Regions from separate parts of the Microbispora sp. KK1-11 genome, predicted to be linked through region 1. Evidence: predicted binding sites of a transcription regulator. Region 1 holds the regulator's gene; the other holds the start of a gene.

Region 1 (8,195 bases):
CGCGTCCTCGTCCCGGCCGCCGACGTTGGGCCGCAGCTCGTCCATGGGGAAGGCCAGCACGTCGGTCGGGCCCGGCTCCCCCATCCACTGCTCGTGCAGCTCGGCCATCGCCGCCTCGTCGATCACCAGGATCGACAGCTCGGCCAGCGGGTTGATCCCCATCCGGCCGAGGACGTGCCCGGCCAGCTCGACCAGCGCCGACTCGTCGACCTCGACGCCGGACTCGTTGGCCACCTCGATGCTCACGGGGTCTCCTCACCCGTCATGGTCGCGCTCATCGCCGGTTGTTCCGCGGCCGCTTGTTGATCGCGCGCGGCTCCGACGCCATCGCGGCGTCGTAACGGCCGTAGGCGTCGACGATGTCGCTCACCAGCTTGTGCCGCACCACGTCGGCGCTGGTCAGCCTGCTGAAATGGATGTCCTCGATGCCCTCGAGGATGTGCTGGACGACCTTCAGGCCGCTGTCCTGCCCGCCGGGCAGGTCGATCTGGGTCACGTCGCCGGTGACCACGATCTTCGAGTTGAACCCGAGCCTGGTCAGGAACATCTTCATCTGCTCGGGCGAGGTGTTCTGCGCCTCGTCCAGGATGATGAAGGCGTCGTTGAGCGTCCGGCCGCGCATGTAGGCGAGCGGCGCGACCTCGATCGTCCCGGCCGACATCAGGCGGGGGATCGATTCGGGGTCGAGCATGTCGTGCAGCGCGTCGTACAGCGGCCGCAGGTACGGGTCGATCTTCTCGTAGAGCGTGCCGGGCAGGAAGCCGAGCCGCTCCCCCGCCTCGACGGCGGGGCGGGTGAGGATGATCCGGTTGACCCGCTTGTTCTGCAGGGCCTTCACGGCCTTCGCCATCGCCAGGTACGTCTTGCCGGTGCCGGCGGGGCCGATGCCGAAGACGATGGTGTGCCTGTCGATCGCGTCGACGTACCGCTTCTGGTTGACCGTCTTCGGGCGGATGGTGCGTCCCCGGGTGGACAGGATGTCCAGGGACAGGACCTCGGCCGGACGGTCGGTGGCCTGCCGCAGCATGTGGATGCTGCGCTCGACCGCGTCTGGGGACAGCTCGGCACCCGAGCCGACCAGCTCCACCAGCTCCTCGAAGAGGCGGACGACGACGCCGCTCTCCTCGGGACTGCCGGTGATCGTGATCTCGTTGCCCCGCACGTGTATGTCGGCGCTGAAGGCGCCTTCGATGACCCGCAGCAGCTCGTCACCCGACCCGAGGAGGCTGACCATCGGCTGCCCCTCGGGGATGACTACCTTGGCCTGGGTCTTGTGGATGTGCTGTGACTCGGACATGGGCGGCCCTTGCGGCCCTGATCGCCTCCCTAGTTCCCTCCCCACTTTAGTCGCTCAGCCGGGGGGCCAGGTGAGGCCTCGGCCGCCGAGGACGTGCGCGTGGACGTGGAGAACCGTCTGCCCGGCCCCCGCTCCGGTGTTGAACACGATCCGGTAACCGGTCTCGGCCACACCCTCCTGCACGGCCACCGCGTGGCAGGCCTTGAGCAGGTCGTCGGCGAGGCCGTCGTCGGCCGCCGCCAGCACGGCGGCGTTCTCGTGGTGGGCCTTGGGCACGACGAGAACGTGGGTGGGGGCCTGCGGATTGATGTCGCGGAAGGCCAGCGTCCGCCCGGCCTCCAGGACGATGTCCGCCGGGACCTCCTTGGCCACGATCTTGCAGAAGAGGCAGTCGCTCACGCGCGAAAGCCTAGCCGTTGGCGGTAGTTGATGACTGCAATGATCCCCCCGGCTAGTGTGAGTGTGCGAGACTGCACCAGAAAACCCCCCTAGTGTCGGGCGAGGACACCGCTGGGCCATGCCCCCTAATGATTCGGAAGAACGTAAACCCCCCGGGGATGACGAGCGTCCTATTGATGTGACCACCGAGACCCTCGTGGCCGACAGGTCGTTGGGGACGGTGCCCGTCGGGTGGGATGCCGACATGGCCGTGACGGCGCTCTACAGCGCTCACTATCGGTCACTGGTGCGTCTCGCCGTGCTGCTGGTGCGTGACGTGGCCAGCGCGGAAGAGGTCGTTCAGGACGCGTTCGTCGCCCTTCATGGCGCCTGGCGCAGGCTGAGAGACACCGACAAGGCACTGGCCTACCTTCGCCAATCGGTCGTGAACCGATCGCGTTCCGTGCTGCGGCACCGCGCGGTCGTCGAGAAGTACGCGCCCAAGGGGCTGCCGGACGCGCCGAGCGCGGAGAACGGCGCTATCGGTGAACTCGAGCGTTCTGCCGTCATCGAGGCGCTCCGCGGCTTACCCACCCGCCAGCGCGAGGCGCTGGTGCTGCGATACTACGGCGACCTGTCGGAGGCCGAGATCGCACACGCGATGGGGATCAGCAAGGGCGCGGTGAAGAGTCACACGGCCCGCGGCATGGCCGCACTACGCATGGCACTGGAGCAGTTCTCATGACCTTCCCGCCCGACGACGAGTACGGCGAGTTGCTCCGCCGTGCCCTGCGCGCGGAGGCGGACTCGGTCGTGCCGTCTCCCGAAGGACTCGAAATCATCCGCGGACGGATCGACCAGCGCGGTCTGCGTGGTCTGCGGAACATGCTGTGGTGGCGCATCGGAGCGGCCGCCGCGGGGGCCGTGCTCGTCGCGGGCACGGTCGTGATGGTCGTCCCCGGCCTGCGCGACCAGGTGGCGCAGACCACGGGCATCTCGAACGCCGGCGACGAGCGCGAGGACCAGACGGACACCTCGTCGGTGACCCGGCCGCCCAACCTGGCGCCCTCACGACCGGTCGTGATCGTGCCCGTCACCCCGAGCCCGTCCCGCGGACGGCCCGCCCCGTCCCCGACCCACAAGGTGGGCGCGACCACCAGGCCGTCGCCGTCGCCGTCCGATCCCTGCGTCACGCCCACCCCCCAGCCCGGGGTGGTCGAGCCCGACGCGGCCCTGCCGCCGACGTGCTCGCCGACGTCGGTGACGCAGCCGCCCGCGGTGACGCCCTCGGCCTCGCGCCGTCCTTCGACGGCTCCGCCCGCGACGTCCGCGCCCGCGGTCACCCCGACGACCACGGCGCCCACGGAGACGGCCACGCCCAGCCCGACGGCCGAGACGCCCGCTCCCTGACCCGGCCCGGCCCGTACCCCGCCAACCGCGCGCAGGGGCGCCCGTTCCCCGGGGTCAGCTTCCTCGGCTGGGGACGCGACCCGGCTCTCACCAGCGGCCGCAGCGGGACAGCAGGACGGCCGCCGCGGCCACACCCGCCGTCGAGGTGCGCAGCACCGTCGGCCCCAGCAGGGCCGGTGTGGCTCCCGCGGCGCGCAATGTGGCGATCTCCTCGTCGGTGACGCCGCCCTCCGGGCCGACGATCATCACGATGTCGCCCGGCTCCTCCGGCAGGGGCAGGCGGCTCAGCGGCTCGGCGGCCTCCTCGTGCAGGACGACCGCGAGCGCCGCCGCCGAGACGAGCGAGCCGACGGCCGCGGTCGTGGCCAGCTCGGTCACCTCGGGCAGGTGGAAGCGCCTGGCCTGCTTGGCCGCCTCGCGGGCCGTGCCGCGCCAGCGGGCGAGGGCCTTGGCGGCCCGGTCGCCCTTCCACTGGGTCACGCAACGGGAGGCGGCCCAGGGGACGATCACGTCGACCCCCGCCTCGGTCATCATCTCGACCGCGAGCTCGCCCCGGTCGCCCTTGGGCAGGCCCTGGACGACCACCAGCCGCGGCCGGGGCGGCGGGACCTCGAACCGGCGCAGCACCTCGGCGGTCAGCGAGTCCTTGCCGGCCGCCGTGACCGTGCACTCGGCCACCCGTCCCGCGCCGTCGGTCAGGTCGATCCGCTCCCCCGGCCGCAGGCGGCGTACGGCGGCGGCGTGCCGCCCCTCCGGCCCGTCGAGGACGATCGTGTCCGCCGCCTGGCCGGCCGCGTCCGACAGGAACACGGGAACACTCATGCGATCAGCTCAGCGGCCGTTGAAGGCGTCCCGCAGGCGGGAGAAGAAGCCCTGCTGACCCGGGGAGAACTTGCCCGGCGGCCGCTCCTCCCCGCGCAGTTTCGACAGCTCGCGCAGCAGTTCCTCCTGCTGCGGGTCGAGCTTGGTCGGCGTCTCGACGTTCACGTGGATCAGCAGGTCGCCCCTGCCGGTCTCGTTGAGCCGCTGGACGCCCTTGCCGTACAGGGGGATGACCTGGCCGGCCTGGGTGCCGGGCCGCACGTCGATCTCCTCGGGTCCGTCGAGGGTCTCGATCGTGATCGAGGTGCCGAGCGCGGCGGCGGTCATCGGGATGTGGACCGTGCAGTGCAGGTCGTCGCCGCGCCGCTCGAAGATCTGGTGCGGCCGCTCGACGATCTCCAGGAACAGGTCGCCGGGAGGCCCGCCGCCGGGGCCGACCTCGCCCTCGCCGGCGAGCTGGATGTGCGTGCCGTCCTCGACGCCGGCCGGGATCCTGACCTTGATCGTGCGCCGAGTCCTGACCCGTCCCTCGCCCGAGCACTCCATGCAGGGGTGCCGGATGACGCTGCCGTACCCGCCGCACTGGGGGCAGGGACGGGAGGTCATGACCTGGCCGAGGAACGAACGGGTCACCTGCGAGACCTCGCCGCGCCCGTGGCACATGTCGCAGGTGTCGGGGTGGGTGCCGGACGCCGCCCCGGAGCCCTGGCAGACCTCGCAGACCACGGCCGTGTCGACCACGATCTCGCGGGTCGTGCCGAAGGCCGCCTCCGACAGGTCGAGCTCCACCCTGATGGTGGCGTTGCGGCCCCGGCGGGCGCGGGAGCGGGGCCCCCGCGCGGCGCCCGCCGAGCCGAAGAAGGCGTCCATGATGTCGCTGAACGGGAAGCCCGCGCCGAAGCCGCCGGCCCCGGCCCCGGCCGCGGCGCCGCCGAACGGGTCGGCGCCCATGTCGTACATGCGGCGCTTGCCCGCGTCGGACAGCACCTCGTACGCCTGGTTGATCTCCTTGAACCGCTCCTGGGTCTCCGGATCCGGGTTGACGTCCGGGTGCAGCTCACGGGCGAGACGGCGGTATGCCTTCTTGATCTCTTCCTGGCTGGCGTCGCGCCGTACGCCAAGGGTCGCGTAGTAGTCGTTGGACACTTATGACCCCGCCAGGATCTGGCCGACGTAACGCGCCACCGCGCGCACCGCACCCATCGTCACCGGATAGTCCATTCGTGTCGGGCCCAGCACTCCGAGCCGGGCCAGTTCTCTGTCGCCCGAACCGTATCCCGCGGCCACGATAGAGGTGCCGCGCAGCCCGCTGTAGGGGTTCTCGGATCCGATGCGAACGGTCAGTTCGGACAGCCCGCCGGTCTCTCCCAGCAGGCGGATGAGGACGACCTGCTCCTCCAGCGCCTCCAGCACGTCCCGCAGGCCGATGCTGAGGTCGGCGGCGGCGAGGTTGGCCGTCCCACCAAAAACGATCTTCTCCTCGTGCCGCTCGACGAGCGTCTCGAGCAGCACGGACAGGATCGTGGCCGCCACCGGCCTGTCCTCCGGGGGCAGGCGTTCGGGAACGTCGGCCACGGTCTCCGGCACCTGGGACAGGCCGCAGCCGTCCAGGCAGGCGTTGAGCACGGCGCGCAGGTTCGCGATCCGGTCGTCGGCGATGGCCTCCGGCAGCTCGACCACACGCTGCTCGACCCGCCCGGTGTTCGTGATCAGCACCAGCATGACGCGGCGCTCCGCGACCGGGACGATCTCCACGTGACGGACCGACGACCTGGTGAGCGAGGGGTACTGGACCACCGCCACCTGCCGGGTGAGCTGCGCGAGCAGCCGCACCGTACGCATGACGATCTCGTCGAGGTCCACCGCCCCGGCGAGAAAGGTCTCGATGGCCCTGCGCTCCGCGCCGGACAGCGGCTTGATCTGCGACAGCCGATCGACGAACAGGCGATATCCCTTGTCGGTCGGCACCCTGCCGGCACTGGTGTGCGGCTGGGTGATGTATCCCTGCTCCTCCAGCGCCGCCATGTCGTTGCGGATCGTCGCCGGGGAGACGCCGAGGTTGTGCCTGTCCACCAGGGCTTTGGATCCCACCGGCTCGTTGGTGGACACGTAGTCCTCGACGATGGCGCGCAGGACGGCGAGCTTGCGGTCGTCGAGCAATCGTCACCTCCCTGTGCCTGGAAACACCGACTCTGGCACTCTGTGTTCCCGAGTGCCAAGTGTACGGCTACCACCCCACGTGGTGCGATAACGCGGCGGGCACCAGGACAAGCGAGCTGCAAATCGACCACAAGCCGCATGGTCGACTCTTCACCCATGCACGAGAACCAGAACTCCTCGCCGGCCGACGTGACCATGCGGGTGCCCCGCCCCATGCCCCCGGCCGACGTTACCCTGCGGATGCCGCACCCCTTTCCCCCGCCGTACGCCGGCCCCCGGCCGATCCGGCCCCGGCTGCTGTGGATCTTCCTTGCCTGGGCGCTCTTCGTCGTCCTGCTGGTGGCGGGCGTCGGCGGGTTCGCCGGCGGCCTGTTCTCCACGCTCGGCGACGCCGCACCCACCACGATCTTCTCCGGCGGGCAGTCGGTGAACGTCGCCCTCGATCCCGCGGACAAGCCGGCGATCTACGCGGCCGTCGACCAGCCCACCGACGTCCGCTGTCAGCTCGGGGACGGCGCCGACCCGCGGGTGCGGCTGACCCGGCCGGCCGTCTCCCAGACCGTCACGCTGAACGGCACGACCTGGGAGCTGCTGTTCGAGGCCGGCGTCCCCGAGGCGGGCACCTACCCGCTCGCCTGCGAGGGCGACGGGGTGCGGTTCGGCGTCGGCAAGCAGCTCACCGGCGCGGCCGGCATGCTGGTGGGGGGCGCCGTCGCGCTGCTGGCGCTGCCCACCGTCGGCTTCCTGGCCGCGCTGATCGTGACCGTCGTCGTGCTCGCGCGCCGCTCCGCGGCCCGCCGTCGCCTGGCGTGATTTGCTAGCGTTCCCCGCATGTACGGGCGGGACGTGCTTTCCGGAGACTGGCGGCGGCCACGGCGGGGGCAGATCCCCGAGATCCCGGCCGAGCCCGATCTCGTGGTCGAGGACGCCGAGGGCCGCTTCTGCGGCGCCGTGGTGGCCTGCGACAAGGAGGCCGTGACGCTGGAGGACCGGTTCGGCCGGCGGCGGGTGTTCCCGCTGACGCCCGCCGGATTCCTCCTCGACGGCGAACCGGTGACGCTGGTGCGCCCCCAGGGCGGCCCGAAGGGGCCGCTGCGGAGCGCCTCGGGGTCGATCGCGGTCGAGGGCCTGCGCGCGCAGGTCGCCAGGGAGAGCCGCATCTACGTCGAGGGCGTCCACGACGCCTCGCTCGTGGAGAAGATCTGGGGACACGACCTGCGGGTTGAGGGGGTCGTCGTCGAATACCTGGAGGGCGTGGACGACCTCCCGGCCATCGTCGAGGAGTTCGGCCCCGAGCCGGGCAGGCGGCTCGGCGTGCTCGTGGACCACCTGGTGCCCGGCTCGAAGGAGAGCCGGATCGCCGCCCGGGTGTCCGGCGACGACGTGCTCGTCGTCGGGCATCCGTTCGTGGACATCTGGCAGGCGGTCAAGCCCCGGGCGCTCGGCATCCCCGCCTGGCCGGACGTGCCGCGCGGCGTGCCCTGGAAGGAGGGCGTGATCGCGGCCCTCGGCTGGCGGATGGACCCCCAGGAGGCGTGGCGGCACATCCTGGGCCGGGTCACGACCTTCGCCGACCTGGAGCCCGAGCTGCTCGGCCGCGTGGAAGAACTGATCGACTTCGTGACGGCTCCGGCTTAGGCGGTCAGGTCCAGCACCAGGGCGTCGGCGAGCAGCCTGCCGCGCAGCGTGAGCACGGCCAGGCCCGCCTTGAACGCCTCCACCTCCAGCAGCCCGTCCGCCAGCGCCCGCGCGCACGCCGTACGCGCCTGGGGGGCGAGGTCGGCGAGCGGGAAGCCCGAGGCGAGGCGCAGCTCCAGCATGACCCGCTCGACGGCCCTGTCCTCCGCCGACAGCACCTCACGGGCGTGCGCGGGCGAGGTCCCGGCCGCCAGGCGGGCGGCGTAGGCCGCGGGGTGCTTGACGTTCCACCAGCGGGTGCCGCCGACGTGGCTGTGCGCCCCCGGTCCGGCCCCCCACCAGTCGCCGCCGGTCCAGTACAGCAGGTTGTGGCGGCAGCGGGCCTCGTCTCCCGCCGCCCAGTTGGAGATCTCGTACCAGCTCAGGCCCGCGGCCGTCAGCAGCTCCTCGGCGATCAGGTAGCGGTCGGCCGCCACGTCGTCGTCCGGCA
Region 2 (21,408 bases), on a different contig from region 1:
GGCGCTCACCAGTGCAGCGCAGACAAGGCGAGAGCCCCGCCGTTCGCCTGCCAGCTCACAACGGGGCCCTCTCATGCGACAGAGGTTCAGGACGGCTCGGGTGATCAGGCCCGAGCTAGTTCCTGTTCAGCCACCAGTTCAGAGCGGTCAGGCACACCTGCGCGGCCACCACCGCCCACCCACTGGGGATGAGCCTCTTCCGCGGCTTCCTCTTCCCCTTCTTCATCTGCACCTCTCTTTGTTGGGCTATCCCTGGGGATGGGGGATTGAGGCCCGGGGCCTGTGGATCCCCCCGGGGGCGATCAACAGGCTGAGGAGCTGATGTGTGCAGGAAACCGCGTGCACAAACAAAGCCTAAAGCGCTCCAGTAGCCGCCGTAGCACTTACTGCATCCATCTAGCGTATAACCGCAGGTGGAAGGCCGAAATGTGCACGTACTTAGTGGTGCCTTCACCTCGGACGATATCTCCGCAACGACCCCTCATTGTGATGTCAGTCACATTTGCGGTTGGCGTGGTCGAGGAGAGCCGAGGGCCGCCAGGTCGACGGGGGAATCAGGGGCGCGCGCAGTTCTAGATGCCCCACCCACGGTGCGCCGCCGCCACTGGGGCAGCAGGTGGGAGATCGCGCCCAGCCAGAACCAGCAGCCATCAGGGCCGAGGAGGTGACCTGGTCGGCGTGCCGGCAGTGCATACCAGTGTCCGACAGCAGCAGCGCCACGCCCCAGAATCATTCCGCGAATATTCCGCGACCGCTGACCTGCTCCTGCCTACAGCGGCACTCGGCTGCATCAGATCATCGAGTGGATGAGGAGAAACCCCAGGTGGGGGGCCGTTTTGGCTGATCAAAGAGTGCCCCCGGCAGGATTCGAACCTGCGGCACCCGCTTTAGGAGAGCGGTGCTCTATCCCCTGAGCTACGGAGGCGCACGATGTGCACCAGTAAGCCTAGCGAAAGGTTGGGCCCGCTCGCGCCTCCCCCGGGGGTGTCGTTTCGAGGTCGCTGGTCATCAGCAGGCTGACCTGCGGTAAAGGCGTGGCAAGTGGTCGTACGCCGACCGGGGGAGAGTGGTTACCGTCGCTGGCCGTGACCGTAACGCGACGTGGATCCGCGCGCGGGCTGCGATCGGCGGTGCTCGTCGCGGCGCTGCTCGTGCCGGCGATCCTTGCCTCGGGCATGCTCATGGCCCACTTCGCCGGCTACGGGGAGCGGGTGCGGAGCGACTTCTCACGCAGTGCGACACCGGCGGGGGCCGCGGACGAGAAAGGTGCCGGAGCACCCGGCGAGAGTGCGGGCGATCGGGCTCCCGCCGGGGCGCCCGGTACGCGGCCGACCATGCTGGCGAATCTCGCGGATGGCCGGGAGGCCCGGAGGATCGACGTGGTTCCGATGGCGGGGACGGTGCGCAAGCCCCTGCTGAACCCGACTCCGGTGCCCGAGCCGTCCGGTCCCGCCCGCCTTTATGGGGGACTCGTACGGATCCTGCCGATCGCTCAACCCGTCCATGAGGTCGTCCACGAGGTCGCGCCGAAGGCGAGCCGGCCGGTGGAGAAGCCGGAACCTCGCGAGGAGACGACCTTCACGTGCGCGCCGGAGTGGCGGGACACGTGGCTGTGGGAGCTCTGCCGGGAACGTGAGGGCCACCCCGAAGGCGGGCGATGAGCTGGAAACGCGCAAACGCGACGTGATCGGTCGATAGCGCTTACGCGAACCGGGGCCCGGGCACACAGGGCGCTGTAGTAACGTGCGTCCCTGACCCAGGTCACGAGTTCGCAAACGGGGGAGTCGATCGTGTCATCTCCTCGATCAGCCAGGCTGATCGCGGTCGTCACGGCGATGACTTCGCTGACCGTCTCCGCGCAGTACGGCATGGCCGCGGCGGCCCTGGCCGACACCACGACAGCGAACGCTCGCACGGAGGCCGCCGGGGAAAGCGCCCGGGCCGGTGTGCTCGACAAGGAGCCCACCACGCTGACCGAGCTGCGGCGAGAGGCCCAGAAGGCGTACAAGTCCATCGAGGACGCGAACAGGGCGCTGGTGGCGCGCCAGAAGAAGTTCGGCGCTGTCGAGAAGGAGCTGGCGACCAAGCTGCAGAGCCTGCAGCAGGCCACGGCGGAGCTCAACAAACTACGCAAGCCGCTGTCCGACCTCGCCTCGTCCATCTACCAGGATCCCTCGATCGACGGGCTCAGCCCCTTCTTCAGGGCGGGAAACGGCACGGAGACGCTCCGGAGGATCGCCGACCTCGATCACCTTGTCGCCGGGCGGAACAACGTGCTCGGCGACGCGATGAAGCTGCTGGAACGGCAGCAGAAGCTCGCGCAGGAGGCGCAGGAGCTCCGAGCGGCCAACCTCCTGCAGGAGGCGCAGCTGAGCGCGCAGGTCGCCGCGCTGCGCAAACGCTCCACCACGCTGGTCCGGTCGCTGACCAAGGCGCTGATCAAGCTCGGCGTGAAGCTCGGCAATGGAAGGGCGGGCGGCTGCGACCCGACCAGGATCGGCCAGGCGGAGGAGTACCCGAACGGCCTGTTGCCCAAGAACATCCTGTGCCCCTTGCCGCAGGCCGGAGAGGAACTGCGGGCGGACGCGGCGATCGCCTTCGCCGATCTCAACATCGCCTACAAGAAGCGCTTCGGCGCCTCGATGTGCATCTCCGACAGCTATCGCAACCTGGGTGAGCAGCAGTCCATCTACTACCGGCGGCCCGGTTTCGCGGCCACTCCGGGCAAGAGCAACCACGGTCTGGGGCTCGCCGTCGACCTGTGCGGCGGAGTGCAGAACTTCCGGTCTGTGCAGTTCAACTGGCTGGAGGCCAACAGCAAGCGGTATGGCTGGATCCACCCCGACTGGTCGTATCACAGCCCCTTCGAGCCCTGGCACTGGGAGTACGACCCCAAGCTCGGCGCGCAGCTCTGACGGGTGCGCCCCTCGAATGAGGGGAACGGGTCGCGTCAGTCGGCGTCGAGGTGGACGGCCTGACCGATGTAGTCGCGCAGCGCGGCCTCGTTCATCCCGTCCAGTGCCTTGATCTTGACGTGGCGGGTCTTCTTGCCGACTCCCTCCAGGAGGCCGTGGGGGTCGGACATCTCCGCGCCCCGCTCGAAGGCGAAGGTGAGATGGGTCTTGCTCTGGCTGATGACGGCGAGGATCTTCTTGCCGCGCCAGGCGGGCGAGCCGTACGTGAGACATTCGACGGCCTGGGGGGCCTCTTCGGCCACAAGGGCGCGCAGAGCCGCCACGATCTCGCGGTACTTCGGGTCGAGCTTCGTCTCGACGTAGATGTCGATCTCGCTGCTGGTCATGGTCGTGATCCCCTCGCTGTCCGTTCTCCTGGGGGCGGGCTGTGCGTGTTCTGAGCGCCACACTATAATCAAGATTATTGACAGTCAATGATCGTGACTAAATTGCGGGAAGGCGGTGGATCGTGACGGTTCCCGACCTCGGTGTGCTGGCCGGTCAGTTGATGCGTGCTCTCCAGGAGGAGCTGTTCGAGACCCTCGCCGAGCAGGGGCACCCCGATGTGAGTCCGCGGCACGGAACGGTTCTGGCGTTCCTCGATCCCAAGGGTGTGCGCGCGACGGACCTCGCGGCCCGGTCGGGCCAGCACAAGCAGATCATCGGCACGATCCTCGACGAGCTCGTCAGGCTCGGCTACGTCACCCGTGAACCCGATCCCGCCGACCGCCGGGCCAAGCTCATCGTCCCCACCGAGCACGGCATCGACGAGATCGCCAAGGCGCGCGCCATCCTCGCCGCCATCGAGGAGCGGCACGAACGAACCCTCGGCGCCGAGCGCTACGCCGGGTTCAAGGAGATGCTCCAGCAGGTCACGCGTGACCAGCGGGCCTGGCGGCAGGCCGGGGCGATCATCGCCTGATCGGCGCTCTCGCCGCCGGACCAGGCCGATCAGTGAGGGTGAATGGTCACCGAGAGCCTGCCCTGTGCCTGCGCCTGGGCGAGCTGGGCCGCCTGCCCGGGGGTTGTGGCCAGCACGAGCAGCGCGCCGCCGTCCGTACGGCCGGGGGGCCGGGCGATCACCCGCACCTCCTGGGCGATGGTCCGGGCCTGGAAAGGGCCGTCCTCGAAGGCCGCCAGGATGTCGATCACGTCTCCCGGCGACAGCAGGCGGGCGGCGTCGGGGTCGGCGATCCTGACCGGCGTCGCGACCATCCCCGGCTCCGCGGACGAAGCCCCCGCTTGCGCGGACGAAGCCCCCGCTTGCGCGGTCGAAGTCCCTGCCGCCGGACCGGCGCCGGCCGAACCGTCGGGCGCCTGCCCGTCGGAGCCCGCCCCACTCGGCTCGTGCCAGCCGGACGGCTGCCCGCCGGCGCGTCCCCCCTCGGACGCTTGCCCGGTCAGGGTCTGGCGGAACAGGCCCGGGCCGAGCAGCCGTGCGTCGGTGAGGAGTTCGCCTCGGCGCAACGGACCGGCGAGCACGCGACCCGAGACCGGGGCGCCGGGCGCGTACGCCCCGGCGGGCACCGTGTCGGGCGGAAGCCGTACGACCACCACGTCGGAGGCGGTCAGCCGCCCGCCGGTGAGGTCGCGGGCGGCGGCGAGGACCTCCACCCCGTCAGGGGTACGGACGGCCAGCAGCACGCAGGCCACCGCCAGACCGGCGAGGACGGCGGCGATCGGACGGCGACGGCGTGCCGTCAGCCGCCGCAGATCACGCATGGCCATCTCGTGTCAGGGGAGCTCGATCGGCAGCTTGATCCCGTCGAGGGCGTTGCCGCAGGGGCAGGGGCGCTCCTCGGGAAGGGCCTCGACGACCTGTGCGACCAGAGTGCGCATCCGCTCCACGTTGGCGGCGAAGAAGGCCAGGACCTCTTCGTGGGTGACCCCCTCACCGGCCTCCACGCCGGCGTCGTGGTCGGTCACGAGGGCGAGCGTCGTGTAGCAGAGGGCGAGCTCGCGGGCGAGCACGGCCTCGGGGTGCCCGGTCATGCCGATGATCGACCAGCCCGCCCCCGCGAACCACTTCGACTCGGCCCGGGTGGAGAAGCGGGGCCCCTCGACCACGACCAGAGTGCCACCGTCGACCGTGTCCCAGCCCGTCTCGCGCGCCGTGGCCACGGCGGCCGCCCGGCCGGAGGGGCAGTAGGGGTCGGAGAACGACACGTGAACGGCCCCGCCCGTGTCGTAGTAGGTCTGCTCACGGCTCTGTGTGCGGTCCACGAGCTGGTCGGGGATCACGAGGGCGCCCGGCCCGATCTCCGGGCGCAGGGACCCGACCGCGCTGGGCGCGAGCACCTGGCGGACGCCGAGGGACCGCAGGGCCCACATGTTCGCCCGATAGGGGATGCGGTGGGGAGGAAAGGTGTGGCCGCGGCCGTGCCGTGGGACGAACGCGACGGTCCGCTCGCCGATGCGGCCCACGGTGATCGAGTCACTCGGCGGGCCGTACGGCGTCGTCACGTCGATCTCTTCGGCGTCCTCCAGCAGGGAGTAGAACCCCGAACCGCCGATGACCCCGATGTCTGCGCGATTGACCATGGGCCGACACTAGCGAACGGCGCCGCACACCCGCCGCGTCCCGCCGGCCCCTGTGGATAACCTCAGGCGGCGGCGGTGGAGCCGGACGACGACGTGCTCGACGACGTGCTCGACGAGGAGGTGCTCGACGAGCTCGTGGAGGTCGCGGGCTCCTTCTTGCCCGAGTCGCCGGACGACTTCGAGGACGACGTCGTCGTGGTGGACGTGGTCGTCGACGAGCTCGACGAACGGCTGTCGGTCCGGTAGAAGCCCGAGCCCTTGAACACGATGCCAACGGCGGAGAAGACCTTGCGCAGCTTGCCCTGGCAGGCCGGGCACTCCGTGAGCGGGTCGTCAGAGAACTTCTGGACGGCCTCCAGCTGCTCACCGCAAGCGGTACAGGCGTACTGGTAGGTAGGCACTCGCTCCTCCTGAGACTGGCACTCGACCGGGTCGATTGCTAATGGTAAGCAGTCAACAAGCCCAAACGCCACTCCAGCCCGGTTTATTGCCCCGCGTCGTCCCATTCGCTCACCCAGCGATCCGCCCGCGAAACCGCCGGACAACCTCGGGCGACGGCGGTCAGCCGCCGCGTTCGCCGTACCAGCCGGCGAGCTTGCCGCGGCGGCTGACGGCGCGCAGGCGGCGTTCGACCGTCTCCCGCTGGGCGGCCGTGGTGACCACGAGAAGCTGGTCGCCCGCCAGTAGCCGGGTCGTCTGCGTGGGCACGAACGACTGCCCCTTCCGCACGACGAGCGTGACCATGGCGTTCGCGGGCAGCCGGAGCTCGAAGATCTCCACGCCGTGCATGAGCGAGCCGCGCGGGATGCGGACCTGCAGCAGGTCGGCGTTCAGCTCCTCCAGCGGCGCGGCCTCGACGTCGAGGTCGCGGGCCTCGCCCTCCGCCGCCAGGCCGAGCAGTCGCGCGAGGTACGGCAGGGTGGGCCCCTGCACGAACGTGAACACGATGACGATGATGAACACGTCGTTGAACAGGCTCTTCGCCCCGGGCAGACCGGCGGCCCAGGGGATCGTGGCCAGCACGACGGGCACCGCGCCGCGCAGCCCTGCCCACGACAGGAACACCTGCTCGCGCCACGACAGAGAGCCGAGCCGTAGGAGCCGAACCACCACCGCGGACACCAGCACCGACGCCGGGCGGGCGAGCAGGACGAGCAGCAGGCCCGACACCAGGGCCGGGACGAAAACGACGGGCAGTTCGCGCGGATCGGCCAGCATGCCGAGCATCACGAACAGCCCGATCTGGGCGAGCCAGGCGGCGCCCTCGGCGAAGCCGCGCGTGGCGGCGCGGTGGGGGAGACGGGCGTTGCCCAGGATCAGCGTCGTCAGGTACACCGCGAGGAACCCGCTGCCGTGCAGCAGCGTGGCCCCGCTGTAGGTGACGAGCGCCAGCGCCAGGACCGCGATCGGGTAGAGGCCGGAGGCGGGCAGCGCGACCCGGCGCAGCGCGTACACCCCCGCGGGGCCCACGGCGAGGCCGACGGCCGCGCCGATGACCAGTTCGACGGCGGTGTCCAGCAGGACGTGCGAGAGGGTCAGCGACGAGCCCGCGCTCAGCATCATCACGAGGATGACGGTCGGAGCGTCGTTGAAGCCCGACTCGGCCTCGAGGATCCCGGCGAGCCGGGGCGGCAGCGGCAGCCGTCTCAGCACGGAGAACACGGCCGCCGCGTCGGTCGACGCCAGGAACGCGCCGAGCAGCAACGCCATCCGCCACTCCATGCCGAGGAGGGCGGCGACGGTCGCCGCGAGCACGACGACGCTGACCGCGATCCCGACCGTGGCGAGCACGAGCGCGGTCGGCACGGCGTCGCGTACGTGGGTCCAGTTGGTGGTGAGACCGCCCTCGGCGAGGATCACGGCGAGGGCGACCATGCCGAGCTGCTGGGCCGTCTGGGCGTTGTCGAAGTTGATGCCGACGATGCCGCCCTCGCCGAGCAGCAGGCCGAGGCCGAGGTAAATGAGCAGCGTGGGAAGGCCGGTGCGGTGCGCGATCCGTACGGACGCGATGGCCGCGATGACGACGACGGCGGACAGGAGCAGCCAGACGTTCAGACCCACCCGCTCCCTTCGCCGTCTCTTAGGCCAATGTTGTCATATCTGTACCAATCGGGTGATTCCGCTCGGGAGGGCGGCGAAGCGTACACGCTGGTCGTGGGGCTCCGCGGGAACCCCTTCGAGCAGCTCGCCCTCGTGCAGGAGCGCCACCGTTGGCACGTTCGGCCCGACGCGGGCGAGCGCCCGGTCGTAGAAGCCGCCGCCGCGGCCGAGCCGTACGCCGGTGACCCGGTCCACGGCCAGGGCCGGCGCGATGACCAGGGCGGCGGTGCGGATCGCGTCGACGCCGCGCCGGACGTCCACCGGTTCCATGATCCCGTTCGGGCCGGGGGCCAGCGAGTCGGGGCCGTCGTACACCGCCCAGTCGAGGTCGCCGTCCGCGCGCTGCACCGGCAGCATCACCGTGGCGCCGTGCTTCCACAGGGCCAGGATCAGCCCCTGTGTGGACGGCTCGGCGCCGGTCGACCAGTAGCAGGCCACCAGCCCCGCCATCTGCACCCACGGCTGGTCGAGGAGTAACTCCCTGATCGCCGCCGACGACTCGCGCAGCGTCCTGGGATCGAGTTCCGACCGGCCGCGCAGGATACGCCGACGCAGGTTCATCTTGTCCAAAGACTGCTCCGTTAGTGTCTACTCATGGCTGACTTCGATCCCGTGACCAAAGCCGTCGTGCCCGCCGCGGGTCTCGGCACCCGCTTCCTTCCCGCGACGAAGGCGACCCCCAAGGAGATGCTGCCCATCGTCGACAAGCCGGCCATCCAGTACGTGGTGGAGGAGGCCGTCTCCGCCGGGCTGCTCGACGTCCTCATGGTGACCGGCCGCAACAAGCGCTCGATCGAGGACCACTTCGACGTAGCGTACGAGTTGGAGGACGCTCTTCGCGCCAAGGGCGACGAGGAGCGGCTCAACCAGGTGAAGGAGCCTGTCGACCTCGCCACCATGCACTACGTGCGGCAGGGTGAGCCGAAGGGCCTCGGCCACGCCGTCCTGTGCGCCAAGCAGCACGTCGGCCACGAGCCGTTCGCCTGCCTGCTCGGCGACGACATCATCGACCCCCGCGACCCGCTGCTCAAGCGCATGATCGAGGTGCGCGCGACCTACGGCGGCAGCGTCGTCGCGCTGATGGAGGTGCCGCGCGAGCACGTCTCCCTGTACGGCGCCGCCGCCATCGAGCCGACCGACGAGGACGACGTCGTCCGCGTCACCGACCTCGTGGAGAAGCCCCCGGCCGACGAGGCGCCCTCGAACTGGGCCATCATCGGCCGGTATGTGATCGACCCCGCCGTGTTCGAGGTGCTGGAGCGCACCCCGCCCGGACGCGGCGGCGAGATCCAGCTCACCGACGCCCTGCGTACCCTGGCCTCGACGGGCCCGGAGGAGGGCGGTCCTGTGCACGGCGTGCTGTTCCGCGGCCGTCGCTACGACACCGGCAACAAGCTGGAATATCTGCAGACCGTGGTGCAGTTCGCCGCGAACAGGGACGACCTCGCCCCCGAGTTCCTGCCCTGGTTGCGGGAGTTCCTGGACAAGTCCGGACAGTGAGCCGATGAAACCCGTCGACCGCCATCTCGCCGACATCCTCGCGGCGGTGCGCCCGCTCGCACCGCTCGAGGTCGAGATAGAGGCCGCCCTCGGCGCCGTGCTGGCCGAGGACGTCGCCTCGCCCGTCCCGCTCCCGCCGTTCGACAACTCGGCGATGGACGGCTACGCCGTACGGGCCGAGGACGTGGCCGCCGTGCCCGTCACGCTGCCCGTGATCGGGGACGTGGCGGCGGGGGACGGCGGGCTGAACGCCCTCGGCCCCGGCCTGGTCACCCGGATCATGACCGGGGCGCCGATGCCCGCCGGCGCCGACGCCGTCGTTCCGGTGGAGTGGACCGACGGCGGCACCGCCCGCGTACGGATCGACAGGCCGGCGCCGCCCGGCAACGCGATCCGGCGGGCGGGCGAGGACGTGCGGGCGGGCGACGTGGTGCTCCGCGAGGGCGCCAGGATCGGGCCCGCCCAGATCGGCATCCTCGCCGGGGTCGGCCGGCGCCGGGTGCTGGTGCGGCCCAGGCCGAGGGTGGTCGTGCTGTCCACGGGTGCCGAGCTCGCCGAGCCCGGCACCCCGCTGGGCGCGGGCCGCATCTGGGAGTCCAACAGCTTCATGCTCGCCGCGGCCGTACGCGAGGCCGGAGCGGAGGGGTTCCGGGCCGGTTCGGTGACCGACGACCCCAAGGAGTTCATGGACACGCTCGACGCCCAGCTCCTGCGGGCCGACGCCGTGATCACCAGTGGCGGCGTCTCGATGGGGGCGTACGAGCCGGTCAAGGAGGCTCTGTCCCCGCTGGGCACGGTGACCTTCGAGAAGGTCGCCATGCAGCCGGGCATGCCGCAGGGCTTCGGCGTCGTGGGGCCCGACCGCGTGCCGATCTTCACGCTGCCGGGCAACCCGGTCTCGTCGTTCGTGTCGTTCGTGCTCTTCGTCAAGCCCGCCCTGCGGGCGATGCAGGGTCTCCCCGCCGGTCCGCCCCCGACCGTACGGGCCACCGTGACCGCCCCGCTGCGGTCTCCCGAGGGGAAGCGGTCATACCTGCGGGCCGTGCTGAGCAGAGACACCGGGGAGACGGGGGAGACCGTGGCGCCGGTGACCCGGCAGGGCTCGCACCAGCTCGCGGCGCTGGCCGGGGCGAACGCGCTGATCGTGGTGCCGGAGGACGTGACCTCGCTGCCCGAGGGCGCCGAGGTGGAGGTGATACCGCTATGAAGCTGACTCACGTGGACGAGTCGGGCGCCGCACGGATGGTGGACGTCTCCGAGAAGGACGTCAGCGCGCGCACCTCCGTCGCGACGGGCCGGGTGCTGCTGTCGCCGGAGGCGGTGGCCGTGCTCCGCGCGGGAGACGTGCCCAAGGGCGACGCGCTCGGCGTGGCGCGGATCGCCGGGATCATGGGCGCCAAGCGCACCCCCGACCTCGTGCCGCTGTGCCACCCGATCGCCCTGACCGGCGTGAAGGTCGACCTGGCCGTCGTGGACGAGGGGGTGGAGATCACGGCCCGGGTCCGTACGGCCGACAGGACCGGCGTCGAGATGGAGGCGCTCACGGCCGTCACCGTCGCGGCGCTCGCGCTGGTGGACATGGTCAAGGCGGTGGACCCGGCGGCGGTGATCACCGATGTCCGGGTCGAGGAGAAGACGGGTGGCAAGACGGGCCACTGGACCCGGTCAGGACAGGAGTGAGGGCGTGCGCGCGCTGGTGGTGACGGTGTCCAACAGGGCGTCCGCGGGCGTCTACGAGGACCGCTCCGGCCCGCTGCTGGCCTCCCTCCTCAAGGAGGCGGGCTGCGACCAGGTGGACGGGCCCCGCGTGGTCCCCGACGGGGACGCCGTCGAGGCCGCGCTGCGCGAGGGCGTCGCCGAGGGCTACGACGTGATCGTCACCACCGGCGGCACCGGGGTGACGCCGCTCGACCTCACTCCGGAGATGACCAGCCGGGTGCTGGACCGGGAGATCCCCGGCATCGCCGAGGCCATACGCCAGGTCAACCGGGAGAAGGTGCCGACGTCGATCCTTTCCCGGGGGCTCGCCGGGCAGGCCGGCAGGACGCTGGTGGTCAACCTGCCCGGGTCCTCCGGCGGCGTACGGGACGGCATGGCCGTGCTGACCCCGATCCTGGGCCACGTGGTCGACCAGATCCACGGCGGCGACCATGCCCGCTGAGGGGCCCGCCGAGACGGGCGCGCGTCCCGCGTGGCGCGTTGACCGTGTTCCGGTGGATGATTGACGAATGGATCGACTTCGCGGCTGGCCGGCGTCCATGGCCGAGGGGCCCGTCGGGCTGCGGCCGCTGCGCCTGCGTGACGTGCGGGACTGGCGCGACACCCGCCTGCGCAACGCCGAATGGCTCCGTCCCTGGGAGCCGAGCAACCCCGAGACCCCGCTGTTCCGCACCGGTCTCGGGCCGTACGTCTCGATGGTCGGCACGCTGCGCCGCGAGGCCCGGCAGGGGATGGCCATGCCCTGGGTCGTCACGTACGAGGGACGCTTCGCCGGGCAGCTCACCGTGGGGGCGATCGTGTGGGGGTCGGCCCGCTCCGCGCAGGTGGGCTACTGGGTCGACGGCGCGCTCGCCGGGCGGGGCATCATCCCGACCGCGCTCGCCATGGCGGTGGACCACTGCTTCTTCACGACCGGTTTACACCGTCTTGAGGCCAACATCCGGCCGGAGAACCACGCCAGCCGCAGGGTCGTGGAGAAGCTCGGGTTCCGCGAGGAGGGCATCCGCCGTCGCCAACTGCACATCGACGGCGCCTGGCGCGACCACATCTGCTACGCGCTGACCGTCGAGGACGTGCCGCGCGGACTGCTCGTCCAGTGGCGCCGCACCATGAACTCGGCCGCCCGCCGCAGCGAGTCCAGCCCCGGGTAGGAGACGGCGCCCGGCCGGCTGCAATCGAAGGGCAAACCGATCACTAGCGGGTGCTGTGATGCTCCGTGGCGGGTAACCGAGACCGCGTCACGGGAGGCAGCCACATGAGGAAGCGGACTCCGTCCATCGCACCCCGGCCGCCGCTGGCCCACCGATAGCAGATCCTCGCGACGAGCGACGGGCGTGGCGTGTGGGAACCACGCGCTCGCACGGGATCGAATTACATGAAGACCTTTGACGATCTCGCGACACACCGGACTGAATGCTCGTCATTCAGTGACACACAGTCCTACGGTGCGTGACGTGAACACCTCTCCGCCGACACAGGGCCACGGACGTGTTCACCATGCCCTTCGCCGGAAGGCGTGGGGGTGGGCGCATGGGTAGCGCCCTGCTCTACCTCGCCATCGTCGTCATGTGGCTCAGTGTTCTGCTGCCCATGTGGCTGCGCCGGGACCGGCACACCGACGACGAGCTGTTCGAGGAGCAGGCGGAGGCGGCCACGCTGTCCGAGGCGCTCGCCGCCGACGACTCCTCGGAGGCCGGGGCTTCGGACGACGCCTCCGGCGACTCCGACGGCACCGGTGACGCGGACGGCGGCGACGCCGACACGGTCGTCACCCCGCCGGCCGTGTCCGCCGACTCCGCCGCGTCTTCCTCTGCGGCGCCGGGCGCCGAGGCCGTCACCCCGGACCAGATCGCGGCGGAGCGGCACGCGCGGGCCCGCCGTGTCGCCGCCCACCGCCGCGCCCGGATCCTCGCCCGGCGCCGGCGGCGGCTCCTGTGGAGCATCCTGCTCGTGCTGGCCTCCGTGGTCACCGCGGCCGTCCGCGTGATGCCCTGGTGGGCCGTCGCGCCTTCCGGTCTGCTCCTCGTCGGCTACCTCGGCGTGCTGCGCGTGGCCGTACGCGCGGACAGGGAGCAGCGGGAGAAGGCCGCCCGGGCGCGGGCCGAGCACCTGCGCCGCCAGCGGGAACGCCGCCGCGCCCTGGCCGCGGCGGCCCGCGAGGCGGAGATCATCAAGTTCGAGGCGCGCAAGCGCGTCCAGGTCTTCGACCAGTACGCCGACGGCCGCCGCGCGGCCGGAGACTGATTCGGTGGCGCGAGCACCCCGCAGAGTTTGCTAATCTAGTCGAGGTCGTTGGGGCTATAGCGCAGTCCGGTAGCGCACTTCGTTCGCATCGAAGGGGTCTGGGGTTCAAATCCCCATAGCTCCACCACGACGAAGGCCCGTCAGGTGATCCACCTGACGGGCCTTTTCGCTGCTCAGGCCCGTGCCGCTACGTCCCGGACCGTTCGCCGCCGAGGCCGCTCGGTACGGCTACCGCCTTGAGTCGGCGAAAGCCCGCATGCTCAGCCCTGAGGAAGCCGAGCAGCTCCAGCCAAGAGCGGCTGGGTGTGGACCTGCCGCCGAGTTACCGACAGTTTCTCCTGTTCGCCAACGGGTGGGGCAGCGACGATGACTGCTGCCTGCTGCGTGTCGAAGAAGTCGGCCGGCTCCGTGATGTCGATCCCCTTTTGGGACCTGGCAACGGACGAACTCGGCGTCTACCGGGTTCGCTAGTGCTGGACAGCGCCCGCGCGGTCTCCTCCCGGGACCCCAGCGACGGTGTCATCAGGCATTCCGCCGAAGCACCGGCTTGCCGAGGCCGCTTCAGGCGTCAAGCCGGACCCTGACATCGCAAGAGGTGTCAACCTCAGCATTGACGGTGATGAAAACGTCAAGCACGATGTTGACATGAGCGATCTCATCGAGCTGTACACACTCATCGAACGGGTCGACCGCAACGAGACCGACCCGCTCACCAAGATCACCAAAGCGGAAGAACTCAGCGCCGAACTGGACCGCCTCGGTGACCGACTTGTCGGCTACTTCATCGAACAGGCGCGCGCCGCCGGCCACTCCTGGTCAGACATCGGGGCACACCTGGGCATGAGCCGGCAAGCCGCCCAGCAGCGGTACACGCCACGCCAGTCCGCACTGACCATGGACGACGTTCTGCACGGCGGCGCTTTCAAGGGCCTCGTACCGCGGGCGCGCACCGCGGTAACCGACGCCGTCGAGCACGCCCGGCGGCTGGACCATCCCGCGGTACGGCCGACAGACCTGCTCCTCGGCGTGCTCGGAGACCCCCACGCACTCGCCGTACAAATGATCACCCGCCTCGGTGCCGATCCAGACACGATCCGTTCCGGACTACGGCAGACCGGCGACGGCGCACCGGTCGTCATCCCGGTCGAACCGGCGACCCGCACTGCCCTGGGCAAGGCACTGAGCGAGGCCGTCGGGCTGGGGCACAACTACATCGGAACCGAGCACCTGCTCCTCGGCATTCTGAACGACCCGAACAGTGAAGCAAGCCAGGCGCTCGCCACAGCAGGCGTCACGCTCGACGCCGCCCGCGAAGCACTGCGGCGGATCGTCGAGGAGATCGTGCGCAACCGCACTGAGTAGACCACTTCCCACCGCCCCGAACCGCGTCCGGATCTGCAGCGTTTCGGGCGTCGACACGCACTGCTTCGTCACTGAACGTAAGTGGCGAAGGAGGCCATCGCTCGGGGACGTTCCGCCGCCCGCCGGTACGGCTACCGCTGTGCAAAGGCCCCTGAAGGTGAGTGGGAAGCCTGGTTTCTCTCGACGTGGTGGCCGGATGCCGGCCGTTACAGGTCCTTTTGCGACCCGATGGACGCCGAGGAGGGCAGGGCCCGCGGTTGGCGGCTGTCTCCCGTGGAGTCACGTGGAGGAGACGTGGAAGAACCCTTGGCGTTCCACAGGAGATGCGGGCAGGGCCTTGACGCCCTGTCGAGATTGCGAGGTCGCCTCTTTCCCGGCCCTTTCCGCCCCATGTGGTCCACTGGCCGGAGAGGACAGGATGAACCTGCAGGGCCGCTTCTCCATCACCAGCCGCATCACCCTGTTCACCGGGGTGGTGGCCACCCTGCTGTGCGCGCTGCTGGCCCTGCTCCTCATGACGGCCGTGCACCACTACGCCAGCGACACCGTCACCAGGGAGGTCGCGGCGGCGGGCGGCCGCGTGGCCGTCCAGATGGAGCGGGGACAGCTGGCCTATCCCCTTGCCGGGCGCGAGTTCCGCCAGCTTCAGGTGGTCGACCCGTCCGGCCGTGTGGTCGCTTCGACCCCCGATGTGCGGGGCATGCCCAGGATGGCGCGCTTCACCCCGAAGGACAGCAGGAACAGCGCGACCTGCGTCGTGTGCGGCGGCGTCTTCCCGCCTGCCGACTGCGACATCGTCGTGGCGCAGTGGGCGCACCGCGCGGGCGAGAGGTGGATGGTCTACAGCGCTTCCCCTACGGTGCCCCCGTGGGTCGACCCCCGCTTGGCCGGGCTGGTGGGAGTGGGCGCGGCGGCGCTGGCCGCGGCCATCACCTACCTCGGCTACCGGAACGTACGGGCGTCGCTCAAGCCGGTGAACGCCATCCGGGCGGAGCTCGACGAGATCAACGGGGACTGCCCGGGTCGCCGTGTGCCGGTGCCGGCCACGGACGACGAGATCCAGGGGATGGCCGAGAGCGTGAACCACACGCTCAGCCGGTTGGACACCGCGCTGCGGCAGGTGCAGAGCGCGCTGCGGCAACAGCGTGAGTTCGTCTCCAACGCCTCCCACGACCTGCGCACTCCGATAGCCGCCATGCGCGCGGAGGTGGAGGACGGGCTTCTCGCGCCGGAGGAGACCAGCGTGCCCGAGCTGGGTTCGGTCCTCCTGCCCAGCCTTGAGCGGCTGCAGGCGATCGTGCACGACCTGCTCACCCTCGAACGACTCGACCACGGCATGCGCGGCGAGCAACACCGGCTCGATCTGGCCGAGGTCGTGGCCGCCGAGCTGCGCAACCGCCGTCATCCGGCCAAGCGAGTCGAATCCGCTCTCCAGCCCGGGGCGCTCGTGCTCGGCGACAGGGTGGGTCTGGCCCGCCTGCTGACCAACCTCCTCGACAACGCCGAACGGCACGCCTCCTCGACGGTCACCGTGTCCGTACGGCACGAGCCCGGCGGTGACTGCGGCGATCGGCGCTTTCCGCAGGGTGCGGCGGTGCTGGAAGTCGTCGACGACGGGCCGGGCATCGAACGGGACAAGCGCGAGATGGTGTTCGACCGGTTCACCCGGTTGGACTCGGCCCGCAGCAGGGACGCCGGAGGCGCGGGGCTGGGGCTGCCCATCGCCAGGCAGATCGCGCAGACCCACGGAGGCAGCCTGACGATCGAGGACAGCCCCGTCGGCGCGCGCTTCGTCCTGTGCCTGCCGTCCGTTCCTGCCGAGGTGACGACGGCACCGGCCGACGACACCCTGTCTTCCTGAACCCGCCTGGCCGGAGGTGTCGCGGAAACACATTGACGGAGTGAGTGCTCACTCCATATTGTTGTCCGCATGACAGACTCCACTTCCCGCCGGCGGGCGCCGGCGATGAGCCCCGAGCAGCGCAGGGCGATGATCGTCGCCGCGGCGCTTCCGCTGGTCGCCGAGCACGGCGCGGCAGTCACCACAGGTCAGATCGCCCGGGCCGCCGGCATCGGTGAGGGCACCGTCTTCCGGGCCTTCGGCGACAAGGACGAACTGCTCGACGCGTGCATGGCCGAGGCGATGAACCACGATCACGTGCTGCGCGAGCTGGCCTCGATCTCCCTCGACGAACCGCTCGCCGAACGGCTGACGCAGGCGGCCGAGGCGCTGCGCGCCCACCTGGGACGCATGGGGACCGTGATCGGAGCCCTGCACGCCACCGGTCACCGCCGCGGGCGAAGCTCCGGTGACCGGCGTGCCCCCGGCGACGGGCATGCCCCGGGGGGCAGGGAGGCCTCGATGAAGGCGACCCATGAGGCGATCGTCGAGCTGATCGAACCCGACAGGGCGGTGCTGCGCCTGGAGCCCGAGAAGATCGCCTCGGTCCTGCTGGGGATGCTCTTCACCCGCTCCCAGGACCCGTCATCGGAGGAGCTCGTCGACGTCCTCCTGCACGGCACCCTCAAGAATCCGGAGAGCGCGGAATGACCGTCACGCTGAACCACACCATCGTCCCCGCCGTCGACAACCGCGAGGGGGCCCGGTTCTTCGCCTCGATCATGGGCCTGGCGGAGTTGCCGCCCGCCGGCCGGAACGGCCACTTCGCGCCCGTACGGGTGAACGAGACGCTGACTCTCGACTTCATGACCGTGGAGAACCCCGTCGGCGTGCATCTGGCGTTCGACGTGGATCCGGCCACGTTCGACGGGATCCTGGCCCGCCTGCGGGAGGCCGGGGTGCCCTACGGCAGCGATCCGGCCCATCCCGACAACGGCCGCATCGATCATCCGCTGTGCCCGCGCGGGCTGTTCTTCGTCGACGCGGCGCGCAACCTCTACGAGGTCATGTCTCCCGCGTGACGGTCCGCCTCCCGCAGACCGAAGATCCTCGCGGCGTTGTCGTGACAGACGGCGCGCAGCCACCCGTCCCCGAGGTCCAGGCCGGCCAGGGCCGACAGCGCCTCCGCGTACGGGTAGGGGATGTTGGGGAAGTCGGTGCCGAGCAGGACACGGTCCTGAAGGTCCAGCAGCAGCGGGACGGCCTCCCGGGGGAAGGGCGCGGTCTCCTCGGTGAAGCCGGTGAAGGCCATCGTCGTGTCCAGGCAGACCGCCGGATGACGCAGGGCCAGGGCGAGGAACTCGGCGTACTCGGGGGTGCCCATGTGGGCGATCACGAGCGGCAGCCGGGGATGCCGGGCGAGCAGGGCCGCGATCGGCTCCGGCCCGGTGTGCGGGCCGGGGGCCGGGCCTGATCCGCAGTGCGTCACCACCGGGATGCCGTGGTCCTCCAGCAGCCCCCAGACCTCGTCGAGCAGCGGGTCGTTCGGGTCGTACCCGCCGACCTGGAGGTGGGCCTTGAACACCCGGGCGCCCGCCTCGACCGCCCGCGCGACGTACCGCGCCGCGCCGGGCTCGGGAAAGAACGTCGCCGTGTGCAGGCAGCCGGGCACCCGGGCGGCGAAGCCGGCCGCCCAGTCGTTCAGCCACTCCGCCATGCCGGGCTTGTGGGGGTAGAGCATGGAGGTGAACGCCCGCACGCCGAAGGCCCTGAGCCGTTCGACGCGGTCGTCCTCCGGCAGCCGGTAGGTGATCGGCCAGGTCCGGCCGACGAGCGGCCCGGCGGAGTCGAAGTACGCCCACACCTTGGTCAGGACGCGTTCCGGCATGAAATGGGTGTGGACGTCGATCAGACCGGGCAGGCCCAGCCTCCGCCAGAACGCGTTCACGTGTCGAATGTCGTCGTCCGCGGCAAGTGTCTCGTCCGGCATGACCTCAGACGCTACCCGCCTCCCGCTGCCCGGTAGCGCTCGGCCAGCGCACGCAGGTGGGCGCGCAGTTCGGGCGGGTCGAGCACGGTGAAGGGCACGTCGAGCGAGGTGAGGAAGGACGTCAGGTTGTGGAGCGAGTCGCCGCCGGTCTCCAGCACGCAGACGTCCGCGCCGTCGGCGCGCAGCAGGCCGGCCGCGGCGGTGAGCCTCGCGCCCATCACCTCGACGGGCGCGTGCAGCCGTACGACGGCCGGGTGTCTCCAGGCGGCCGAGCCCGCCCCGCGTACGACGTGGGCGGCGGCGTCGCCCTCGGGTGGTTCGCGCGGGGTGAAGCGGGGGCCGTTCGGGGCGCGGAGCCGCACGCGGTCGGCGCGGAAGGTCCGCCAGTCGCGCCGGTCGACGTCCCAGGCCAGCAGATACCAGCGCCGCCCGGTGAACACGAGCCGGTGCGGCTCGGCCGTGCGGCGCCCCTCGTCGCCCCGGTGGTCGAGATAGTCGAAGCGCAGGGTCTCGCGGTCGCGGACGGCCGCGGCGATCGACGTCAGCGTCTCGGGATCCACGGTGGGGCCGTGGCCAGGCACCGCGACCGTGGCGGCGCGAACGGCCTCGATCCGGTGACGCAGCCGGGACGGCAGCATGCGCTGGAGCTTGGTGAGCGCGCGCAGCGAGGTCTCCTCGATGCCGGTCACGGTGCTGCCCGCGGCGGCCTGCAGGCTGACGACCACCGCGACGACCTCCTCGTCGTCCAGCAGCAGCGGGGGCAGGGCGGACCCCGCGCCCAGCCGATAACCGCCGGCCGTGCCGGTGGTCGAGTGGATCTCGTAGCCCATGATGCGCAGCCGCTCGACGTCGTTGCGCACAGTCCTGGTGGTCACCGCGAGCCGGTCCGCCAGCTCGGCCCCGGACCAGCCGGGCCGCGCCTGGAGCAGCGCCAGCAACCGCAGCAGCCGTACGGAGGTTTCCAGCATGGCCACAGTCTCCCGCGCATTGCGGAACCGTACGTTCCTCAAGGCCTTCTAGCGTTCGTTTCCAACGAAGGGAGCACGAATGCTGCGCGGAATGACGACCGTGAGTTTCTGGGCGGACGACGTCGAGCAGGCGAAGAGGTGGTACGCGGAGTTGCTCGGTGCGGAAGCGTACTTCGAGCGCCGGGGACCGGACGGGCGTCTCGCCTACGCCGAGTTCCGCCTCGGTGATCACCAGCACGAACTGGGGCTGATCGACCGCCGCTACGCGCCGCACGACGCGGGCGGGCCGGGCGGGGCCGTCGTCTACTGGCACGTCGACGACGTGACGGCGAGCCTGGTCAGGCTGCTGTCGATGGGCGCGAAGCAGCACGAGGCGCCGACGGAGCGCGGCCCGGGGTTCGTGACCGCCTCGGTCGTCGACCCCTTCGGCAACATCCTGGGGATCATGTACAACGCCCACTACCTGGAGATGCTCGAAGGCCGGGGATGAACTCCGGGGGGGCCTGCGGGGTTCAGCCGAGGCCGGCGTACTGGCGGGGGCGCAGGGCCTGGGCGCGCAGCGCGGCGAGCGCGGCGCGCCGCCCGGCGTCCGTGAGCCGCCACTCCACGGCGCCCGCCGCCTCCGGCTTGTGGGCCGCGGACTCCAGCCCGAGGGCGTCGAGGCGGTGCCTGAGCCGGGCGAGCGGGCCGGTGAGGTCGGCGCCGCCGACCCGGCCGCCGTCCGTGGCGCGCCAGCCCTCACCGTTGACCACCTCGGCGACCCGGTCGCGCAGGTCGCCGTCCCGCACCACGTCGCGGTCCACCAGGATCATGAGCGCCGACTCGCGGATGGAGACCTCGAAGTCGTGCTCGCCGGGGGCGGGGACGAGCAGCGTGGGCGTGGCCGCCTCCCACATCGCGGCGCGGTCGTCCAGCAGGTTCCTGCCCGTGGTGGTGAGCACCAGCCTCCGGCCGCTGCGCCGCAGCGCCCCGAGATTGTGTACGGCGATCTGCCGCAGCTCGGTGAGAGCGGGCACGTCGGCCTCGCCGCGCACGGCCCCCGACCTGGTGCGATTGCCCCAGCCGAACCGGTCGGCCGCCTCGGCGGCCACGGCACGCCCGACGTTGAGCCGCTCGGTCAGGCGGACCCCGGTGCGGGCCAGGCCGAGCAGCCAGCGCAACGGTTCCAGGTGCGGCTCGTCCGGAGCCGCGATGGGGGCGTGCAGCCGCACCTCGAAGGGCTGGGCGAGCTCGCGGCGGGCGGTGCCGCGTCCGAGCACCCAGCGGTTCAGCCGCTCGCCGTGGACCCGGTGCAGCCAGCAGTCGCCGCCCAGCTCGGCGCGGGGCGCGGTGAGCCAGCGGCGGGTCAGCTCCTCACGGTCCACCGGGTCGCCGGTCACGATGGCCAGCTCCAGGGCGGCCGCGCACGCGACGTGCGCCCCGAGCTCCTCCGGGCCCATGATCGAGCTCCACGACAGCTCGGCGACGTCCGGGGGCAGCACCCCGGTGGCCTCGAGCTCACGGTGGTAGGCCGCGGCCCCGGCCTCCTCGCCCTCCCTGGCGTACGTCAGCAGGATCCGGGCGGTGGCCGCAGAGTCGCACAGGGCGGCGTAACGCTCCATGCCCGCGAGCCTGAGCAGCCGGCCGAGGGCCCTGGCGATGGTCGCCTGGTCGCCCGGCACCTTGATCGGCAGCGTGTACCAGAGGAACTCGCACACATCGAACTGGCTGATGGTCTCCAGCGCCTCGCCGCCGGCGAGCCACTCGACCGCGACGCGGGCGGACTCGGCGATGTCCGGCTCGGAGCGCTCCAGTTGGGCGAGGAGCGCGGCGACGTCAGGTGCGGGCATGACCCGCAGTCTGCCGTATCGACCCCATCGTTGACGACGACCCGGCATCACTCGCGACCACCCCCCCTCTGGGTGCACCCTAGGGCGCGACGTACGCGCCCAACGATACGGGGGTGTCAGATCCACGAGTCGAACAGCATCCTCGCGTGCCAGGAGTCGTACGGGATGGACTCGGCGGCGATCACGGGATAGAGCCACCAGAAGTTGACCAGAGCCAGGAGCACGAACGCGCCGACCACGGCCGTGCCGGCCACGCGCCGGTTGGGCCTGGCCGGATTCATCCTGCCGATGATCAGCCCGGCGGCCAGCACGAGTGACAGGATCATGAACGGCACCATCGGCATCGCGTAGAACATGAACA

The links. Region 1 encodes HrcA, which represses chaperone genes, less so after heat shock. Its sites were predicted from a motif close to TTGGCACTCTCNNNNNGAGAGTGCCAA; they were not measured.
Region 2: a site for HrcA is predicted at 5,912-5,938, ahead of FLW16_RS39525 (FmdB family zinc ribbon protein). Genes of this name have one in related genera too.

What each region holds. Positions count from the first base shown of each region.
Region 1 covers NZ_VIRJ01000003.1:324,885-333,079, reverse strand. The annotation lists gene ybeY (rRNA maturation RNase YbeY) at 1-246, opposite strand, end outside; gene FLW16_RS07070 (PhoH family protein) at 275-1,297, opposite strand; gene FLW16_RS07065 (histidine triad nucleotide-binding protein) at 1,352-1,696, opposite strand; gene FLW16_RS07060 (SigE family RNA polymerase sigma factor) at 1,941-2,420, shown strand; gene FLW16_RS07055 (hypothetical protein) at 2,417-3,085, shown strand; gene FLW16_RS07050 (16S rRNA (uracil(1498)-N(3))-methyltransferase) at 3,173-3,907, opposite strand; gene dnaJ (molecular chaperone DnaJ) at 3,917-5,053, opposite strand; gene hrcA (heat-inducible transcriptional repressor HrcA) at 5,054-6,067, opposite strand; gene FLW16_RS07035 (hypothetical protein) at 6,224-6,880, shown strand; gene FLW16_RS07030 (DUF3097 domain-containing protein) at 6,899-7,705, shown strand; gene hemW (radical SAM family heme chaperone HemW) at 7,702-8,195, opposite strand, start outside.
Region 2 covers NZ_VIRJ01000045.1:25,718-47,125, forward strand. The annotation lists tRNA gene FLW16_RS39490 (tRNA-Arg) at 853-925, opposite strand; gene FLW16_RS39495 (hypothetical protein) at 1,086-1,661, shown strand; gene FLW16_RS39500 (M15 family metallopeptidase) at 1,791-2,915, shown strand; gene FLW16_RS39505 (DUF1801 domain-containing protein) at 2,951-3,301, opposite strand; gene FLW16_RS39510 (MarR family winged helix-turn-helix transcriptional regulator) at 3,424-3,876, shown strand; gene FLW16_RS39515 (SAF domain-containing protein) at 3,906-4,676, opposite strand; gene FLW16_RS39520 (S-methyl-5'-thioadenosine phosphorylase) at 4,689-5,495, opposite strand; gene FLW16_RS39525 (FmdB family zinc ribbon protein) at 5,558-5,896, opposite strand; gene FLW16_RS39530 (potassium/proton antiporter) at 6,057-7,556, opposite strand; gene FLW16_RS39535 (5-formyltetrahydrofolate cyclo-ligase) at 7,590-8,156, opposite strand; gene galU (UTP--glucose-1-phosphate uridylyltransferase GalU) at 8,190-9,095, shown strand; gene glp (gephyrin-like molybdotransferase Glp) at 9,100-10,302, shown strand; gene moaC (cyclic pyranopterin monophosphate synthase MoaC) at 10,299-10,775, shown strand; gene FLW16_RS39555 (molybdenum cofactor biosynthesis protein B) at 10,780-11,256, shown strand; gene FLW16_RS39560 (GNAT family N-acetyltransferase) at 11,324-11,965, shown strand; gene FLW16_RS39565 (hypothetical protein) at 12,345-13,058, shown strand; tRNA gene FLW16_RS39570 (tRNA-Ala) at 13,109-13,185, shown strand; gene FLW16_RS39575 (Clp protease N-terminal domain-containing protein) at 13,575-14,420, shown strand; gene FLW16_RS39580 (cell wall metabolism sensor histidine kinase WalK) at 14,839-16,281, shown strand; gene FLW16_RS39585 (TetR/AcrR family transcriptional regulator) at 16,351-16,971, shown strand; gene FLW16_RS39590 (VOC family protein) at 16,968-17,342, shown strand; gene FLW16_RS39595 (amidohydrolase family protein) at 17,318-18,250, opposite strand; gene FLW16_RS39600 (YafY family protein) at 18,262-19,218, opposite strand; gene FLW16_RS39605 (VOC family protein) at 19,298-19,708, shown strand; gene FLW16_RS39610 (hypothetical protein) at 19,731-21,047, opposite strand; gene FLW16_RS39615 (dolichyl-phosphate-mannose--protein mannosyltransferase) at 21,164-21,408, opposite strand, start outside.